DNA from 3 places in the Pseudomonas sp. GW821-FHT07B01 genome. Region 3 is predicted to be linked to each of the others. Evidence: riboswitches for the same ligand, from Rfam matches in the RefSeq annotation. Region 3 holds a riboswitch; each other region holds the start of a gene.

Region 1 (6,114 bases), 270 kb from region 3:
GCCCTCGCCCGCTCGACCGATGCCTTCCGCACCTGGCGCCGCACGCCTGTGAGCCAGCGCGCCGAATACCTGCTGGCCCTGGCTGCCGCCCTGCGTGAGCAAGCTGAAGACATGGCGCAAATGATCACCCTGGAAATGGGCAAACCCATCGCCCAGGCCCGTGCCGAAATCGAAAAGTGCGCCCAACTGAGCGAATGGTACGCCGCCCACGGCCCGGCCATGCTCGCCCCGGAGCCCACCCTGGTGGACAACGGCAGCGCCCGGATCGAATACCGCCCACTGGGGCCGATCCTCGCGGTAATGCCGTGGAACTTCCCGGTATGGCAAGTACTGCGCGGCGCGGTGCCGACCCTGCTTGCCGGCAACACCTACGTGCTCAAACATGCGCCCAACGTAATGGGCAGCGCCTACCTGATCCAGCAAGCGTTGCGCAAAGCCGGTTTTGCCGAAGGCGTGTTCGAAGTCATCAACGTAACCCAGGACGGCGTGTCCACCGCTATCGCCGACCCACGCATCGCCGCCGTGACGCTCACCGGCAGCGTGCGCGCCGGCATCGCCATCGGCTCACAGGCCGGGGCCGCATTGAAGAAATGCGTACTGGAACTGGGCGGCTCCGACCCCTTTATCGTACTCAACGACGCCGACCTCGACGCTGCCGTACAAGCCGCGGTCATCGGCCGCTTCCAGAACAGCGGCCAAGTCTGCGCCGCCGCCAAGCGCTTGATCATCGAAGCGGGCGTGGTTGAAGCCTTCACCGCCAAGTTCCTTGAAGCCAGCCGCGCCCTGGTGATGGGCGAGCCCACCTCCGACACCACCTATATCGGCCCCATGGCGCGCTTTGATCTGCGTGACGAACTGCACGGCCAGGTCCAGGCGACCCTGGAAGAAGGCGCCACGCTGCTGCTGGGCGGCCATAAAGTCACGGGCGCGGGCAATTACTATGAACCGACCATCCTGGCCGACGTCACCGACCACATGACGTCGTTCAAACAGGAACTGTTTGGCCCCGTGGCCTCGATCATCACTGCCCGCGACGCCGAGCACGCCGTGGCGCTGGCCAATGACAGCGAGTTTGGCCTGACCGCGAGCATCTTCACGGCCGATTCCGCAAAGGCGCGGGCGATTGCCGATCAGTTGGAAACCGGCGGGGTCTTTGTCAACGCGTTCAGCGTGTCAGACCCGCGGGTGGCATTTGGCGGCGTGAAGAAAAGCGGGTTCGGCCGCGAGCTGTCGCACTTCGGCGTACGCGAGTTCTGCAATGCGCAGACGGTATGGCTGGATCGTAAGTAGCCTGCCAGCATTGGCGCTTCAACAATTAATATGCCGTCGCACGCACTGCACCAAACCGTCCAGTGCCGGGGGATTCACCGGCGCGAGTACACAGACTGTGTGCTCGCGCTCGCCCTCCGCTACTGTCAGGGTGTAATGCACTCGGCCTGGGTTGCCAGGCTCGGGATCGGTGCTTTGCGGCAACTGGAAAAAATCGCACGCTTCAATCAGTTGCCGCAACTCCTGCTGGTCGGGCTCGGGCAACGCGTCCAACTCTACCGTGCGCGGCTTGGCCAACCCCGGAAAAAACGCCGGTCCGCCGCTTTCCTTGATTGAAATTCGCATGGCTGTTCCTCGCCGCGCAGGCGGCTTCGTCAAACGTTTATACCTACCGCTTTCCAGCCTTCCTTGACTGCCTTGTGCTCAGCTTTGTTCACACCATAAAGCTGGCCGGCAATGTCGTGGGTGATGCGCGCAAAACGCAAAAACCCGGAATTGGGTCGCAGCCGCGAATCGCGCAGTGCGTCATACCAGATACGCCCGGCACGCTCCCAGGCGAACCCGCCAATCCGGGTGGCCACCTGATAGAACGCGTGGTTGGGAATGCCGGAATTGATATGCACCCCGCCATTGTCCTCGTAAGTTTGCACAAAATCATCCATGTGCCCAGGCTGTGGGTCTTTGCCCAGCAGCTTGTCATCAAACGCAGTGCCTGGCGCCTTCATCGAGCGCAGCGCCGTGCCCTTGATCTTTTTGGTAAACAGCCCCTTGCCGATCAACCAGTCGGCGTCCTCGGCCGTTTGCTTCAGCGCGTACTGCTTGATCAACGAGCCAAACACATCCGACAACGACTCGTTCAGCGCACCGGACTGGTTGAAGTACATCAGCTTGGCCTCATCCTCGGTCACGCCATGGGCCAACTCATGGCCAATAACGTCGAGTGCCACGGTGAAGCGGTTGAACAACTGCTGGTCACCATCGCCGAACACCATCTGGGTCGAATTCCAGAAGGCATTGTTGTAGTCCTGGCCGAAGTGCACCGTGGCGTCCAGCGCCATGCCCGCATCGTCGATGGAGTTGCGGTCGAAGACCTGGTCGAAAAAATCGAAGGTTGCGCCCAGGCCGTCATAGGCTTCGTCCACCGCGGCATCGCCACTGGCGGGCTGCCCTTCGCCGCGAATCAGCTTGCCGGGCAGGCTGTCGGTGTTTTCGGCACTGTAGATCGAGCGTTGCTTCTCGGCGCCCACGGCCAGTGCCATGCGGGCCGGGCCCTTGGCGGGTACCGCGACCATGCGCAACGAGCGAAACGTGCTGTCCTTGGCACGCGTGCGTAGTGCAACTTCCCGTTGGGCTTTGTCACCGTGGCGGGCGATCTGGTCGAACATGTACGGCGGGATCAGGCAAAAAATCGGGTTGCGCGGTTGGCGAACACACATGAGCTGGCTCCTTTTTGGCGTGTGATGAACGTCCGGGTAACGGTTTTCAGGATAGTCCTGAGTTCGCCACCTGGGCCAAATTGTCATGGTTTTGTGTTTCAGTGGTGTTTATCCCAGGCCCATAAGGAACATGCCCATGCCCGCCCGCGCAGCCAACATCGACCTTTCCCACCGCCCAAGGCTTGCCGACCTGCGCCCATTGGTCGCGGCCAGCCCCACCCTGCTGGAAGCCAGAGCCGCGACGCCGCGCGTCACCGCGGCCAAGGACCTCAAAAACCGCGCGGGCTATGCCGACGACTTCCTCAGCGACTTCGTGGTGCCATGGCCCACGGTTGACCAGCCACTGGCGGGCGATGTGCAACCCCAGCGCCTGGACTACACGCACTTCTCCATCACAATGTCGCGCGCTCGACGACTGGCGCTGTACGTGGGGGTGAATATCGATGGCGCCAAGCATGTGGACATCACGCGCAGCAACGACACCTGGGCCTACGATGGTCGCCTGCCCCTGGATGCGCAGGTAGGTGAAGACCTTTATGCCGGCAATGGCCTGGACCGCGGCCACCTGGTGCGGCGCCAGGACCCCAACTGGGGCGACGAGGCCAACACCGCCAACTTCGACACCTTTCACTTCACCAATTGCTCACCCCAAATGAGCGGCTTCAACCAGAAGACCTGGCTGGAGCTCGAAGACTACATCCTCGACAACACCCAGCGCTGGAAAGCCCGGGCCACGGTGTTTACCGGGCCAGTGTTCGCCGATGACGACCGACTGTACCGTGGCGTGAAAATCCCCAAGGCGTTCTGGAAAGTAGTGGCCTACCTCAGCGACGATGGCAAGCCTTCCGCCAGCGCCTACATGATTGACCAGAGCCGCGAACTGGGCCAACTCGACCTGGTATTCGGCCCGCTTCGAACCTACCAGCGCAGTGTGATTGCGATCGAACAACTGACCGGCATCCGCTTCGCCAACCTGGCCGACTACGACGGCTTCAGCAACGAAGAGCGCGCCACAGGCACCCGGATCGAAGCGTTGATCCGCGGCCCCCAGGATATTCGGCTCTGACGCTTCTTTTGTAGGAGCGAGCTTGCTCGCGAAGAACAGGAAAGCGCCGCGGGGCATCAGGTGCCCAGCGTTATCGTTGACGACCTTCGCGAGCAAGCTCGCTCCTACAGGGGGTGATCGCTTACCATACCGCCGCCGGTTCCCGTATGGGACTAACAGGGAATTCGAAACGCCGCACGCGACGTGAACCGAAACTGCCCCCGCAACTGTAGATGCCGAGCCTGCCCTTGAATGCCACTGGACCACGTCCGGGAAGGCGGGGCATGGCGACGACGCATCAGTCAGGAGACCTGCCGGCCCAGCTAACTCACTAACCGGCGGGGTGTCCGGGAAGGACATCCTGGCCCTGCGCATCAGCAGCCTCCATGGGCGTATTTCCGAGCCGTACCTCCCCTGCTGCACCTACGGTTCACAAGGAGATCGCCTCATGCTGCCACGCGTTACCGCCCTGATCGCAGGCTTGGGTATGTGTGCCCTGGCGCAAGCCGCGCCCACTCAGTACCCGCTGACCCTGCAAAACTGCGGCAGCACCCTGACCTTCCAGCACGCCCCCGCCCGCAGCGTCACCATCGGCCAGGCCGCCACCGAGATGCTGTATGCCCTGGGCGTGGGCGACAAGGTGGTCGGCACTTCGCTGTGGTTCAATAACGTGGCGGCGCAGTACAAGGCCCAGGACGATCACATCGAGCGCCTGGCCAACAACGAGCCCAGCTTCGAAGCCGTACTCGCCAAGCGCCCGCAACTGGTGGCCGCCGAGCTGGAATGGGTGGTGGGCCCCCAAGGCGTGGTCGGTACCCGTGAACAGTTTCATGAACTGAAGATCCCCACCTACCTGTTGCCGTCCGATTGCGAAGGCAAGGACAACCTGGTCGGCGCCGACGGCACGCGATTAGAGCCCTTTCGCATCGAGACGATCTACCAGAGCCTCCAGCAACTGGCGCAGATTTTCGACGTGCAGGATCGCGGCCAACAACTGACCGACGAACTCAAGGCGCGCCTGGCCAAATCCGTCGCCACGGCCCAGGGCAAGGGCTTGCAGCAAGCCAGCGCACTGGTGTGGTTCTCCAGCGCCGAAATGGCCAGCGACCCTTACGTAGCCGGCCACAAAGGCGTGCCGCAATTCATGCTGCAAACCCTTGGCCTGCGTAACGTGGTGCAGTCCGATGAAGAATGGCCTGCCGTCGGCTGGGAAACCATCGCCAAGGCCAACCCCACCTTCCTGGTGATCGCACGCATGGATCGCCGTCGCTACCCGGCCGACGACCATGAAAAGAAACTCGCCTTCCTGCGCAGCGACCCCGTGACCCGCAACATGGACGCGGTGAAGAACAACCGCATCATCATCCTCGACGCTCTGGCCTTGCAGGCGAGCCTGCGCACCTTCGAAGGCCTTGAACAACTGGCGGCCGCCATTGACGGCTACCACCTGGGCCAATGATGCGCACCCTACTCGCCCTGGCGTTGCTGCTGCTCGCCCTGCTCGCTGGCGTCGCCATCGGTGAAACCGCCATAGAACCGCAGGTGGTGCTGCAGGTGCTCGCCAATAAACTCTGGGGCGCCAGCTATGCACTGGACCCCATCGACGAAGGCGTGGTGTGGAACTACCGCCTCACCCGTGCATTGGTGGCCGCAGCTTGCGGCGCAGGGTTGGCAACGTGCGGGGTGATCCTGCAATCGCTGCTGCGTAACCCGCTGGCCGACCCGTACCTGCTGGGCATCAGCGCCGGCGCTTCAACCGGCGCGGTGCTCGTGGCCTTGATCGGCGTGGGCGGTGGCCTGGTGTCGTTGTCGGCGGGCGCGTTTGTGGGGGCGATGGCGGCCTTTGCGCTGGTGACTCTACTCGCACGAGCCAGCGGATCGTCCAGCGGCACCGGGCAGATTATCCTCGCGGGCATCGCCGGTTCACAGTTGTTCAATGCCCTGACCGCGTTCCTGATCACCAAGTCGGCCAGCTCCGAACAAGCCCGCGGCATTATGTTCTGGCTGCTGGGCAACCTCAGCGGCGTGCGCTGGCCGTCGGTGTGGTTGGCGGTGCCGGTGGCGGTCGTGGGGCTCGCCGTGTGCCTGTGGCACCGGCGTGCACTGGATGCGTTCACCTTCGGCAGCGACTCGGCAGCCTCCCTCGGCATCCCGGTGCGCCGCGTGCAATTTGTGCTGGTGGCCTGCGCCGCGCTGGTGACGGCGGTGATGGTATCCATCGTCGGCTCCATCGGGTTTGTCGGCTTGGTGATTCCCCATGCGGTGCGCCTGTTGCTTGGCACCGGGCATTCGCGTTTGCTGCCGGCCAGTGCCTTGGGTGGCGCGCTGTTTTTGATCGCTGCGGACGTGCTGTCGCGCACCTTG
Region 2 (6,114 bases), on a different contig from region 3:
TTATTCATTCAATCCTCACAATCCGTAGTCGAAGAGGATTCACTCTATTGAGCCGGGGTTTGCGGGGGGGCTATATAGGTAGGCACAGGTTTTCGCAGAAATGGCCAGGTGTCACGATGCGTCAGGCCAACAGGAACAGGTCTTTCCCGACAAAAATACTCGGACTTTGTACCTGCGTAATAATTTGGCGTAAACTGCGGGCAAGCCTGTGAGGAGTTTCCATGACTGCCATAACCATTACCGACGCCGCCCACGATTACCTGGCTGACCTGCTGTCCAAGCAGAACACCCCGGGTATCGGCATCCGCGTCTTTATCACCCAGCCCGGCACCCAGTATGCCGAGACTTGCATTGCCTACTGCAAGCCCGGCGAAGAGAAGCCTGAAGACACCGCCCTGGGGCTCAAAAGCTTCACCGCGTACATCGATGCCTTCAGCGAAGCCTTCCTGGACGACGCCGTGGTCGACTACGCCACCGACCGTATGGGCGGCCAGTTGACCATCAAGGCCCCCAACGCCAAGGTGCCGAACGTCAACGCCGACAGCCCGGTCAATGAGCGTATCAACTACTACCTGCAAACCGAGATCAACCCGGGGCTGGCCAGCCATGGCGGCCAGGTGAGCCTGATCGACGTGGTGGATGACGGTATCGCCGTACTGAAGTTCGGCGGCGGCTGCCAGGGCTGCGGCCAGGCGGACGTGACCTTGCGTGAGGGCATCGAGCGCACGCTGCTGGAACGTATTCCTGAACTCAAGGGTGTACGTGACGTGACTGACCACACGCAGAAAGAAAACGCCTACTACTGAGTAAGGTGTTCACTGCGAACAAAAAAACGGCGCCCGTGAGCGCCGTTTTTTTATTATTTAAATTCATAGAGTTGCAAAATATATCTGATAAAGCAGATCAAGTGTGGGAGCTGGCTTCAGGGGCGATAGAGGTGCGCATGCCCTGCGCGGTACAGCGACGACTCGCTGAAACTGTCACTGGACAACACCCGGCCCACCACAATCAACGCTGTCCGCCGAAACCCCTTGGCCGCGACTTTCTCGGCAATGTCACTCAGCGTGCCCAACACCCACTCCTGATCCGGCCAGGTGGCACGGTGTACCACGGCAATCGGGCAGTCTGCGCCATAGTGCGGCAGCAGCTCGGCAACGATTTTCTCCAGATGATTGACCCCCAGATGAATCGCCATCGTGGTGCCATGCCGCGCCAGGCTGTCGAAGTCTTCACCGGGGGGCATGCGGGTTTTATCGGCGTAACGGGTCAGGATCACGCTTTGGGCGATGTCCGGCAGGGTCAGTTCGGTCTCCAGCAGGGCCGCGCACGCGGCGACCGCCGTGACCCCTGGAATGATCTGGAAAGGGATGCCCAGCTCACGCAAATGGCGTATTTGTTCACCAATCGCCCCATACAGGCTGGGATCACCGGAGTGCACCCGCGCCACATCCTGGCCTTGGGCATGGGCCGTCTTGATCAGCTCGATGATTTGTTCCAGGTGCAGCTCGGCGCTGTTGACCACCTGGAGCGCCTGATGACCTTCCAGTACGGCGGCGGGCACCAGCGAGCCGGCGTAGATGATCACCGGGCAACTGCGGATCAGCCGCTGGCCCTTGACGGTGATCAATTCCGGGTCGCCGGGGCCGGCGCCAATAAAGTAGACGGTCATGAAAAATCCTGTTGAGAAACGAGCGAGCATGAACAACGCTCATGATCGAGAGTGGCAATTATCGAGATTTTAACCGGCGCAGGCTAATGCCAGGGTCGCTTGGGTATTTTTCTTTCGCGGGATCAGCAGGCGGGCAGGGCTGTCGGACAGCTGTTCGGCCAGGGCCAGGGCGGCGCTTTCGGCCACGCCGTAACAGCCGGTGTGAGCAAAAGCCAGCGCTGAGCGATAGCTCAGCCGATGCTCATAGCCCGCCAGTTGTTCTGCGTAGAAAAATTGCAAAGGCAAGTTCAGGCACTGGGCCAGGGCCAGCATCCCGGGCTCATCGCGTTTGGGCTCAATGCTTGCCAGCGCCGTAATGTGTGAGCGCTCAATGCTGGCCTCGGCCAGGGCGCTGTCGAGCAACGCCAGCAGGCTGTGAACCTCACAGCCCCGCTGGCAGCCCAAGCCGACAACCAGGATCATGCCGAGTATTGGTCGTCGCGGTTGCGGCGGAACAACCAGGCGCTGATCAGGCCCAGGGCCAGCCAGAAAGCGACGTTGGTCAATTGCGAGGCGATCTTGAACTGCGCTTCGAGCGCCTCCGGGGCCAGCATCGAATGTACCTCAGGTTGCGGCGCGCCGATGACGTGGGGCACGGCAAGAATCGCCAGCCCAAGGCCTTTCAACAGCCAATTGCGACCGAACACGATCAGCGCCAGGCCGGCGGCGGTGGAGGCTGCGGTGCCGATCCACCAGGTCTGGCGCAGTGTCAGGTCCGCGGCCGCAGTGCCCGGCAGTTCCGGTGGCAGGCCCAGGGTGGGGGCCAGTACAAAGGTCGCGTAGCCGGCCAGGCCCCAGAGCAGGCCTTGGGCGGTGCGGGTCGGCGCACGCAGCGTGTAGAGGCCGGCGAGCATCAGTGCAAAGCCTACGGCCACCACCAGGTTGCCTCCAGTGGTGGACAACACACGCTGCCAGCCATCTTCCGGCTCCCAGGCTTGGGCATCGTGGCTGTGGGCAGCAGCGCCAGCGGCGTGCTCGTGCACCATTTCGGCGGCTGGCGGGGCTTTTTCAAAGCTTTCCGCCTGCAGGATCAGCGGTGCCACCCAGAAACTTTGCAGCAGGGTCAGCAGCAAGGCAGCCAAAAGCCCAGTGAACCCTGCGGTTTGCGCAATACGCTTGATCATGTCGGCAGCTCTCAATGGCACGGGAACGCAGCGCTGTGGCGGGTATCGTGGGCGGCGTTGTGCACCGCCTCGATATGCGAGAACCCGGCGAAATACACCAGGCACGCGCCAAGGATCGACGCACCGATGGCGGCGGTCAGGCGTTGGCTGAGGGTGGCGGTGCTAGTAGCGGTGTGCGAAGTGCTGCTGATGATCGACATGGCGCGTCCCTTTCAGGTGTCAGGGTGAAACGAGCGCATGAAAACCCCACGCGCCAGGCACGCAGGGTTCTGAACAGCGCCCGCCCACCGCGGGTTTGTTATCTGAATTTTTCGGGCCGGTCTCCGGGCTTGCGAGGGGCGGCTCTTGAAAGAGTCCTCCTGAAAGCATCGCCTTCCCATGCAAAAGCACAGTGGCCGTGACGCTTCGCTCGCTTACCGTTGCGGGGGCAGCACCGGACTGGTCATAGGTCTATGACGCACCGGTTTCCCGTTTCACCCTGTGAAGGGCACCCGAAACAAGGCGTGTAGGAGAGCATGGGCCGGGACGGTAGTCAAATGCTGCAAGCCACTGTAGCCTTGCATCTTCGAGGTTCTTCGGCCCAGGCCGAAGCTAAGAAGGGAACGCGGTTCAAGCCGCGGCTGCCCCCGCAACTGTGAAGGGTTCAGTTGACTGCCACGCCACTGCCGATAGGGCGGGAAGGCGCAGTCAGCGTTGGTCGCAAGACCTGCACACCCCAAGCCAGGAGACCTGCCTCGCAACCGATTTTCCAATTCAACCGGGCGGGGTGATCCGGTGACGAAATCCGCTGCTGCGCGCCGCCGCAGGGCCTGTCGTCCCGTATGCCCGCCCCAAAGGGCATCCGATGAAAACACTGGCCAAACTTCCCGTCACCATCGTTACCGGCTTCCTTGGCTCGGGCAAAACCACGCTGTTGCGCCATATGCTCGACAACGCCCAGGGCCGTCGCATTGCGGTGATCGTCAACGAGTTCGGCGAGCTGGGCATCGACGGTGAAATCCTCAAGCAGTGTTCTATCGGTTGCACCGAAGAAGAAGCCAATGGCCGCGTCTACGAACTGGCCAACGGTTGCCTGTGCTGCACGGTGCAGGAAGAGTTCTTTCCGGTGATGCGCGAATTGGTCGCCCGTCGCGGTGACCTGGACCATATCCTCATCGAAACCTCGGGCCTGGCCCTGCCCAAGCCGTTGGTGCAAGCCTTCCAGTGGCCGGAAATCCGCAGCGCCTGCACCGTTGACGCGGTGATCACCGTGGTCGACAGCCCGGCCGTGGCCGCCGGTACCTTTGCCGCCTTCCCGGACCAGGTCGACGCCCAGCGCAAACTTGACCCGAACCTGGACCACGAGTCGCCGTTGCATGAGTTGTTCGCCGACCAACTGGCCAGCGCCGACCTGGTGATCCTCAACAAAAGCGACCTTATCAGCGCCGAAGACCTGGCCCGCGTGCGCCTGGAAGTCGCCGAAGAACTGCCGGCCGCGGTGAAGATCATCGAAGCCAGCAGCGGTCGCCTGCCCCTGGACGTGCTGATCGGCCTGGGCGTCGGTTCCGAGGAACATATCGACGGGCGTCACAGCCATCACGACCATCACCACGAAGGTGAAGACGACCACGATCACGATGCCTTCGACTCCATCTCCATCGACTTGCCCCAAGCCGATGAGGCGCTGCTGCTCGACGCCCTGACCCAATTGGTGGTGCAGCACGGCATCCTGCGGGTGAAAGGGTTCGCCGCGATCCCCAACAAACCGATGCGCCTGCTGATCCAGGGCGTGGGCACGCGCTTTGACAAACACTTCGACCGTGCCTGGGGCGCTGACGAAGCACGCACCACGCGCCTGGTGCTGATCGGCCAGGAACTGGACGCCGCTGGCCTCGAAGCGCAATTGCGCGCTGCCCTCAGCGTTTAACCATGCACCTGCTCAGGACCCAACCCGGTGGTTTCGTCGCGGACGACAATATAGCTGACCTTGGCCAGACCCCCGCTGAACTGGTGATCCTGTGCAGCGGCGATTCCAGCCTGGCGCTGCTCGCCGAAGCCGCCCAGCAATTGCCCGAGGATTACCCCAGCCTGCGCCTGGCCAACCCGATGCAGGTGCAGAACCATGCCTCGGTCGACCTGTACGTCGACGAGGTATTGCGCCACGCCAAGGTCATCCTGCTGTCATTGCACGGCGGCATCGGGTATTGGCGCTACGGCATCGAGCGCCTGGTGGAGTTGGCCGAACGCGGCGTCACCCTGATTCTAGTGCCGGGTGACGACCGCCCGGACCCGGAACTCAGCAGCCTGAGCACCGTTGCGGCCGAACACCGCGAGCGCCTGTGGCACTTCCTGCGCCAAGGTGGCCTGGGCAATGCCCTGGATTTTTACCATTGCCTGGCCAGTGCCCACCTGGGCCGCGACTATGTCTGGGCCGAGCCGCAAGCGCTGCCGCGCACGGCGATCTATCACCCGCACAACGCCAATGCCCGCCTCACTGACTGGCAGGCCGATTGGCACGCCGATTGGCCCGTGGCTGCGGTGCTGTTCTACCGCTCCCATTTACAGGCGGCCAATACCGGTTTTATTGATGTGTTCTGCCAGCGCTTACAGGCGGCGGGCCTCAACCCGTTGCCTGTCGCGGTGGCCAGTTTGAAAGAACCCGGCTGCCTCACGGTGGTCGAGGACCTGTTGGATGACGTGCAAGCCGCGGTAATTCTGAACACCACCGGCTTTGCCCAATCGAGCCCGGAAGCGCCGCATTTGCGCCCGTTTCGCCGTAATATCCCGGTGATCCAGGCGATCTGCGCCCAGGACAACCAGCCCGGCTGGCAGGCCAGCGAACAAGGCCTGGGGCCCCGCGACCTGGCGATGCACATTGCCTTGCCGGAGTTGGACGGGCGCATCATCAGCCGGCCGATCAGTTTCAAGGATCTGGCCTGGCGCAGCGAGCGCAGCCAGTCGGACGTGGTGTGCTACCGCGCAGCGCCCGAACGCATGGATTTTGTCGCTGAGCTGGCACGCCGTTGGGTCGAGTTGGCGCGGGTGCCCAATGCCGAGAAACGGATTGCGTTGATCCTCGCCAACTACCCGACCCGCGACGGTCGCATCGGCAACGGCGTAGGCTTGGACACCCCGGCGGCAGCGCTGAATATCCTGCGCGCCTTGCAAGCCGAGGGCTACCCGGTGGCGGAGCGGCTGCCCGGCAGCGGCACCGCGCTGATCCATGAACTGCTCGGCGGCGTCACCAACGATCTCGACAGCCTCGACCTGCGCCCCTGCCATCAAAGCCTGAGCCTTGTGGAA
Region 3 (6,114 bases):
AAGAGCGTGTTGTTTCCCTGGCAGCGGAGTGTCATGAGGTATTGGGTGCGTTCGTGCGTGGCCAGTTGCTGGTGATGCTGGCCCTGGGGGTGATTTACGCTGCTGGCCTGATGGCGATCGGCCTGGAGTTGGGGCTGTTGATCGGCTTGATCGCGGGCCTGGCGGCCATCGTGCCCTACATGGGCTTTGTGATCGGCATCGGTGCGGCGCTGGTGGCCGGGCTGTTCCAGTTTGGCGGCGACCTGTACCCGATGCTGGGGATTGTCGCAGTGTTCATGGTGGGCCAGGCCTTGGAAGGCATGGTGCTGACGCCACTGCTGGTGGGCGATCGAATCGGCCTGCACCCGGTGGCAGTGATCTTTGCGATTTTGGCGGGTGGCGAGCTGTTCGGCTTTACCGGCATCCTGTTGGCGCTGCCGGTGGCGGCGGTGATCATGGTGCTGGTACGCCATGTGCACGACCTGTACAAGGATTCGGACGTGTATACCGGGGTGGATGAGCCCGAGTTGTAATCGCGGTGTCACAAACCCGGCCCTGGCCGGGTTTGTTGATTCTGGCGCCGGGGTGCGTCAAACAAACTGCGTAAAACCGCCGGGTTAACGCAAACCTTTGATTTTGCTTGTGGTCTGCTGCATTGTGCGCCCGGCGTCACGGGTATAAACTTTGCAAACTTTACATAGAGGCCACTAACGGTTCGATGGGAGCCGTTCAGTCAGCATGAAACCGATTCAGCTGCCCCTAGGTGTGCGTCTGCGTGATGACGCTACCTTTATCAACTACTACCCAGGCGCCAATGCCGCTGCACTCGGCTATGTGGAGCGGCTTTGCGAAGCCGACGCCGGGTGGACTGAAAGCCTGATCTATCTGTGGGGCAAGCATGGCGTGGGGCGTACCCACCTGCTGCAGGCCGCGTGCCTGCGTTTCGAGCAGACGGGCGAGCCGGCGGTCTACCTGCCCTTGGCCGAGTTGATGGACCGCGGGATCGGCATCTTCGATAACCTTGAGCAATATGAACTGGTGTGTCTCGACGACCTGCAGGCAGTGGCCGGCAAGCCGGAGTGGGAAGAGGCGCTGTTTCATCTGTTCAACCGCTTGCGCGATAGCGGCCGGCGCTTGCTGATCGCTGCGTCCACCTCGCCGCGTGAACTGCCGGTGAAGCTGGCTGACCTCAAGTCGCGCCTGACCCTGGCGTTGATCTTCCAGATGCGCCCGTTATCCGATGAGGACAAGCTGCGTGCGTTGCAACTGCGCGCTTCCCGTCGTGGCCTGCACCTGACCGACGAAGTCGGGCACTTTATCCTCACCCGTGGCACCCGCAGCATGAGCGCGCTGTTCGATTTGCTTGAGCAACTCGACCAGGCTTCCTTGCAGGCGCAAAGAAAATTGACGATCCCTTTCCTGAAAGAAACTTTGGGCTGGTAAGGCCTTGATTTCCCGTGTGTCGGCATTTTCAAGGCGTCAGAAAACCTGCGTTTGAGCCCGAGGGGCTACGCAACTGAACCGAAAAATGGAATCACGGCTTAGATGGCATAGTCGAAACGATAAGTCACATAGATCGCGATTGAATTTGCAAATCGATGTGATAGAGGGCATAGTCTCGGCTTCTTTACACATCAGCCACGGTCGTGCCCATGCTAAATCGCTTCGCACCCCTCGTGCCTCTCGCACTCGTTACCCTGTTGTTCGGTTGCGCCTCCCACCCTCAGCAGGTGGCAGAACAGCAAAAACCACAGGTTCAAAATCAGGCAAAGTTCGTTGCTGCACAGTCTGCTTCTGTTTATGAAGAAGAGGTGGCAACCGAAAAAGAACTCGCCGAGTTCTCTGACAGCAAGCCTTACCAACTGCCTCTTCTGGCCGACAGTATCCTTGAGCGCGGCATGTCCTTGATCGGTACCCGTTACCGTTTCGGCGGCACCTCTGAAGCCGGTTTTGATTGCAGTGGGTTCATTGGCTACCTGTTTCGTGAAGAAGCCGGCATGAATCTGCCGCGCTCTACACGCGAGATGATCAACGTGAATGCACCGTTGGTCGCACGCAACAACCTCAAGCCCGGTGATCTGCTTTTCTTTAGTACCAGTGGTCGCGGTCGTGTCAGCCACGCCGGTATCTACCTGGGCGATAACCAGTTTATTCACTCCAGCAGCCGCCGCAGTGGTGGTGTTCGGGTCGATAACCTGGGTGACAGCTACTGGAGCAAAACCTTCATCGAAGCCAAGCGTGCACTCGCCATGGCTCCGACTACGGTTACCGCTAGTAAGTAAAGTTAAAGTGATACTTGAAGTTTGACGTGTAAGCGCTAGAATCCCTGGACATTGTTGTCATCCGTTCGCGCGAGCTTTGCTTGCGCGTTCTGGTTTTCAACGTTCGGCAGCGAAAGCCGCATCCAGACCAGGATTGTTCTGCACATGTCGACCTCGGCCCGCCTGATGCTTATTGTTTGCGCCGCGCTGCTCAGCGCCTGCGCCAGTCGTACACCGCCGCCCGCGCCTGTCGCGGTCAAGCCTAAGCCGGTGTTCAACTATGCCACCCAGAATTTCTCGCCTGCTGCCGAAGACGTGCTCTTTCGTGCGCTGGGCCTGGTCGGCACACCTTACCGCTGGGGCGGCAACACACCGGACTCGGGGTTTGATTGCAGTGGCCTGATCGGCTTTGTATTCCGCGACGCTGCCGGCATCTCATTGCCGCGCACCACCCGTGAATTGATCGTGATGCGTGCCCAGGACGTCAGCGAACAAAACCTGCAAACCGGCGACCTGCTGTTCTTCGCTACCGGTGGTGGTTCGCGGGTCAGCCATGCGGGCATCTATGTGGGGGAGGGCCGCTTCGTACACGCGCCTCAAACCGGCGGTACGGTGAAGCTGGATACGCTATCCAAAGCGTATTGGCAGAATGCCTACCTGAGTGCCAAACGCGTGTTGCCAGGAAATCTGGCGCGTAATCCCTGAATCAATAAAACTCCAAAATGTGGGAGCGGGCTTGCCCGCGAATGCAGTGTGTCAGTCAACGGCTTAGTTGGCTGGGCCACCGTAATCGCGGGCAAGCCCGCTCCCACATTGGTATGTGGTTATTTACTTAACAGCCGACACCCGCCAAACCTTATTGCCCACATCATCGGCCACCAGCAAATCCCCCTGCTGATCTATCACCACGCCGACCGGCCGGCCCATGGCTTTCTCATTGCTATCAAGAAACCCCGTCAGCACATCCACCGGTTGCCCTTTCGGCTGGCCCCCTTCGAAGGGAACGAAAATCACCTTGTAGCCACTGTGCGGCTTGCGGTTCCAGGAACCATGCTGGCCGATAAATGCGCCATTACTGAAGGGAGCGGGCAGTTTGCTGCCCTCGGCGAAGGTCAGCCCCAGCGACGCAGTATGAGGGCCTACCGCATAGTCGGGAGCGATGGCCTTGGCGACCATGTCCAGGTTCTGCGGGGTGACACGCACATCCACATGCTGGCCGTAATAACTGAAAGGCCAGCCGTAGAAGCCGCCATCCTTGACCGAGGTGATGTAATCCGGCACCAGGTCACTGCCGATTTCATCGCGCTCGTTGACTGCCGTCCACAGCTTGCCGCTCTGTGGCTCCCACGCCATGCCGTTGGGGTTGCGCAGGCCGGAGGCAAAAATGCGGTGTTGGCCGCTGGCGCGGTCGACTTCCCAAATGGCGGCGCGGCCCTGTTCGGCTTCCAGGCCGTTTTCGCCGACGTTGCTGTTGGAGCCGACGCTCACGTACAGCTTGCTGCCGTCCTGGCTGGCCACCACATTTTTGGTCCAGTGGTGGTTCAAGGGGCCACCGGGTAAATCCACCACCTTGGTGCCTGGGGAGGTGATCGCGGTTTCACCTGGCTGATAGGGGAAGCGCAGCAACTTATCCGAATCGGCCACATATAAGTCGTTGCCCACCAGGGCCATGCCAAACGGCGAGTTGAGGTTTTCCAGGAACACCGTGCGAGTTTCTGCCACGCCATCATGGTCGGCATCGCGCAGCAAGGTAATGCGGTTCGGGCTCGGCACGCCGGCGCCAGCGCGGTCCATGACTTTTTCCATCACCCAGCCGCGCACGCCTTTGGCATCGTCCGGCTTGGGCGGTGCATTGGTCTCGGCCACCAGCACGTCGCCGTTGGGCAGCACGTAGAGCCAGCGCGGGTGGTCCAGGCCTTCGGCGAATGCGGCCACTTGGGTGCCTGCGGCCGCGATTGGCTTGGCGCCTTCGGGCCAGCCGATGGCCGGGGCGATATTGACAGTGGGGATCAGCGTCTTGTTCGGTTCCGGCAGCCGGGGCGAGGGCCCGGTGCCGTCGGCGACCTGCAGGGTTGAGCTTTCGCCGCACGCAGCGAGGCTACCGGCGAACATGATCAGTAGGGCGAGTCGGGTTTTAGGCATGGTTTTCTCCTTGATACCTGTAGGGGTAGAGAAGCACGAACGGCAGATGGTTCAAGTACAAGGCCAGCTTTAATTGACGCTCCACCCCCAACCCACTAACCTTCGCGGCTTGTTCCAGGTGCTCTGTGGCGCGCGCGTCGACAGAGTGAAACAGGGAAGCCGGTGAGTGAGCGCACTTGTACACAGTGCCGCCGCGATTCCGGCGCTGCCCCCGCAACGGTAAATGAGTCAAGACGGTGCTGTTTGCCACTGTATCGCGTGCGATATGGGAAGGCGCACCCTCGGCTGCTTGCTATCAAAAGCGCCACTCATGAGCCCGGAGACCGGCCTGGATCATCCAACAGCATCACGGTGGGCGATGCTTGGCTGTCTGTTTTTTCTTTTTCCTGCCCGCCGTTTTTGTCCAGCCCCAACGGAGAGCTGCCATGACTGATTCCCCCGACCGCGACGAACGCCACCTGGCGCGCATGCTGCGCAAAAAAGCCGTGATTGACGAGCGCATCGCCAATTCCCCCAACGAGTGCGGCCTGCTGCTGGTGCTGACCGGCAACGGCAAAGGCAAGAGCAGTTCGGCGTTCGGCATGTTGGCCCGGGCCATGGGGCATGGCATGCAATGCGGTGTGGTGCAGTTCATCAAGGGGCGTAACAGCACCGGCGAAGAATTGTTTTTCCGCCGCTTCCCCGAGCAGGTGCGCTTTCACGTGATGGGCGAAGGTTTCACCTGGGAAACCCAGGATCGCCAGCGCGATATCGCCGCTGCCGAAGCGGCTTGGGCAGTGTCCCGGGCCATGTTGAATGACCCTTCCATCGGCTTGGTGGTGCTGGATGAACTGAACATCGCCCTCAAGCACGGTTACCTTGACCTGGACCAGGTACTCAGCGACCTGCAAGCCCGCCCGCCCATGCAGCATGTGGTGGTCACCGGCCGTGGCGCCAAGCCTGAGCTGATCGAAATGGGCGACACCGTCACCGAAATGGGCATGCTCAAGCACGCGTTCCAGGCCGGTATCAAGGCACAGAAAGGCGTCGAACTTTGAATCAGCCCCGTCATTGCCCGGCCGTATTGATCGCCGCTCCGGCGTCCGGCCAGGGCAAAACCACGGTCACCGCCGCGTTGGCCCGTTTGCACCGCAACCTGGGGCGCAAGGTGCGCGTGTTCAAATGCGGGCCGGACTTTCTCGACCCGATGATCCACGAGCGTGCCAGTGGCGCGCCGGTGTACCAGTTGGACATGTGGATGGTGGGCGAGCAGGAAAGCCGCCGCCTGCTCTGGGAGGCGGCGGGGGAGGCTGACCTGATCCTCATCGAAGGCGTGATGGGCCTGTTCGACGGCACGCCTTCCAGCGCTGACCTGGCGCGGCACTTCGGTGTACCGGTGCTGGGCGTGATTGATGGCACGGCTATGGCCCAGACGTTCGGCGCCCTGGCCCTGGGGCTGGCGCGCTATCAGCCCGACCTGCCATTCGCCGGCGTGCTGGCCAACCGCGTCGGCACCCTGCGTCATGCGCAATTGCTTGAAGGCAGCCTCACTGAGGGCTTGCGTTGGTACGGCGCGTTATCCCGTGAGACCGGCATCGAACTGCCCAGCCGCCACCTGGGCCTGGTGCAAGCCAGCGAACTGAATGACCTTGATATACGCCTGGATGCCGCCGCCCAGGCGTTGGGCAGCAGTTGCGAAGTGGCCCTGCCGCCGCCGGTGACCTTTGCCGCGCCGCACGTGATCGAAACCGAA

What was found. Region 3 has a riboswitch for cobalamin ahead of cobO (cob(I)yrinic acid a,c-diamide adenosyltransferase). Riboswitches for the same ligand answer to the same signal wherever they lie in the genome.
Positions count from the first base shown of each region.
Region 1: another riboswitch for cobalamin. It lies ahead of AC07S6_RS00060 (ABC transporter substrate-binding protein); the one in region 3 lies ahead of cobO (cob(I)yrinic acid a,c-diamide adenosyltransferase).
Region 2: another riboswitch for cobalamin. It lies ahead of AC07S6_RS20665 (CbtB domain-containing protein); the one in region 3 lies ahead of cobO (cob(I)yrinic acid a,c-diamide adenosyltransferase).

Region 1 is NZ_JBWKRA010000001.1:7,243-13,356, forward strand. It holds gene AC07S6_RS00040 (aldehyde dehydrogenase family protein) at 1-1,290, shown strand, start outside; gene AC07S6_RS00045 (protealysin inhibitor emfourin) at 1,309-1,614, opposite strand; gene AC07S6_RS00050 (M4 family metallopeptidase) at 1,644-2,705, opposite strand; gene AC07S6_RS00055 (DNA/RNA non-specific endonuclease) at 2,842-3,771, shown strand; cobalamin riboswitch at 3,891-4,083, shown strand; gene AC07S6_RS00060 (ABC transporter substrate-binding protein) at 4,199-5,209, shown strand; gene AC07S6_RS00065 (FecCD family ABC transporter permease) at 5,206-6,114, shown strand, end outside.
Region 2 is NZ_JBWKRA010000020.1:97,334-103,447, forward strand. It holds gene AC07S6_RS20640 (SET domain-containing protein) at 1-8, opposite strand, end outside; gene nfuA (Fe-S biogenesis protein NfuA) at 222-806, shown strand; gene cobM (precorrin-4 C(11)-methyltransferase) at 923-1,669, opposite strand; gene AC07S6_RS20655 (cobalamin biosynthesis protein) at 1,739-2,131, opposite strand; gene AC07S6_RS20660 (CbtA family protein) at 2,128-2,832, opposite strand; gene AC07S6_RS20665 (CbtB domain-containing protein) at 2,844-3,032, opposite strand; cobalamin riboswitch at 3,130-3,342, opposite strand; cobalamin riboswitch at 3,384-3,583, shown strand; gene cobW (cobalamin biosynthesis protein CobW) at 3,677-4,738, shown strand; gene cobN (cobaltochelatase subunit CobN) at 4,741-6,114, shown strand, end outside.
Region 3 is NZ_JBWKRA010000001.1:276,475-282,588, reverse strand. It holds gene AC07S6_RS01325 (AI-2E family transporter) at 1-512, shown strand, start outside; gene hda (DnaA regulatory inactivator Hda) at 718-1,422, shown strand; gene AC07S6_RS01315 (C40 family peptidase) at 1,632-2,261, shown strand; gene AC07S6_RS01310 (C40 family peptidase) at 2,406-2,945, shown strand; gene AC07S6_RS01305 (PQQ-dependent sugar dehydrogenase) at 3,069-4,382, opposite strand; cobalamin riboswitch at 4,482-4,728, shown strand; gene cobO (cob(I)yrinic acid a,c-diamide adenosyltransferase) at 4,808-5,419, shown strand; gene AC07S6_RS01295 (cobyrinic acid a,c-diamide synthase CobB) at 5,416-6,114, shown strand, end outside.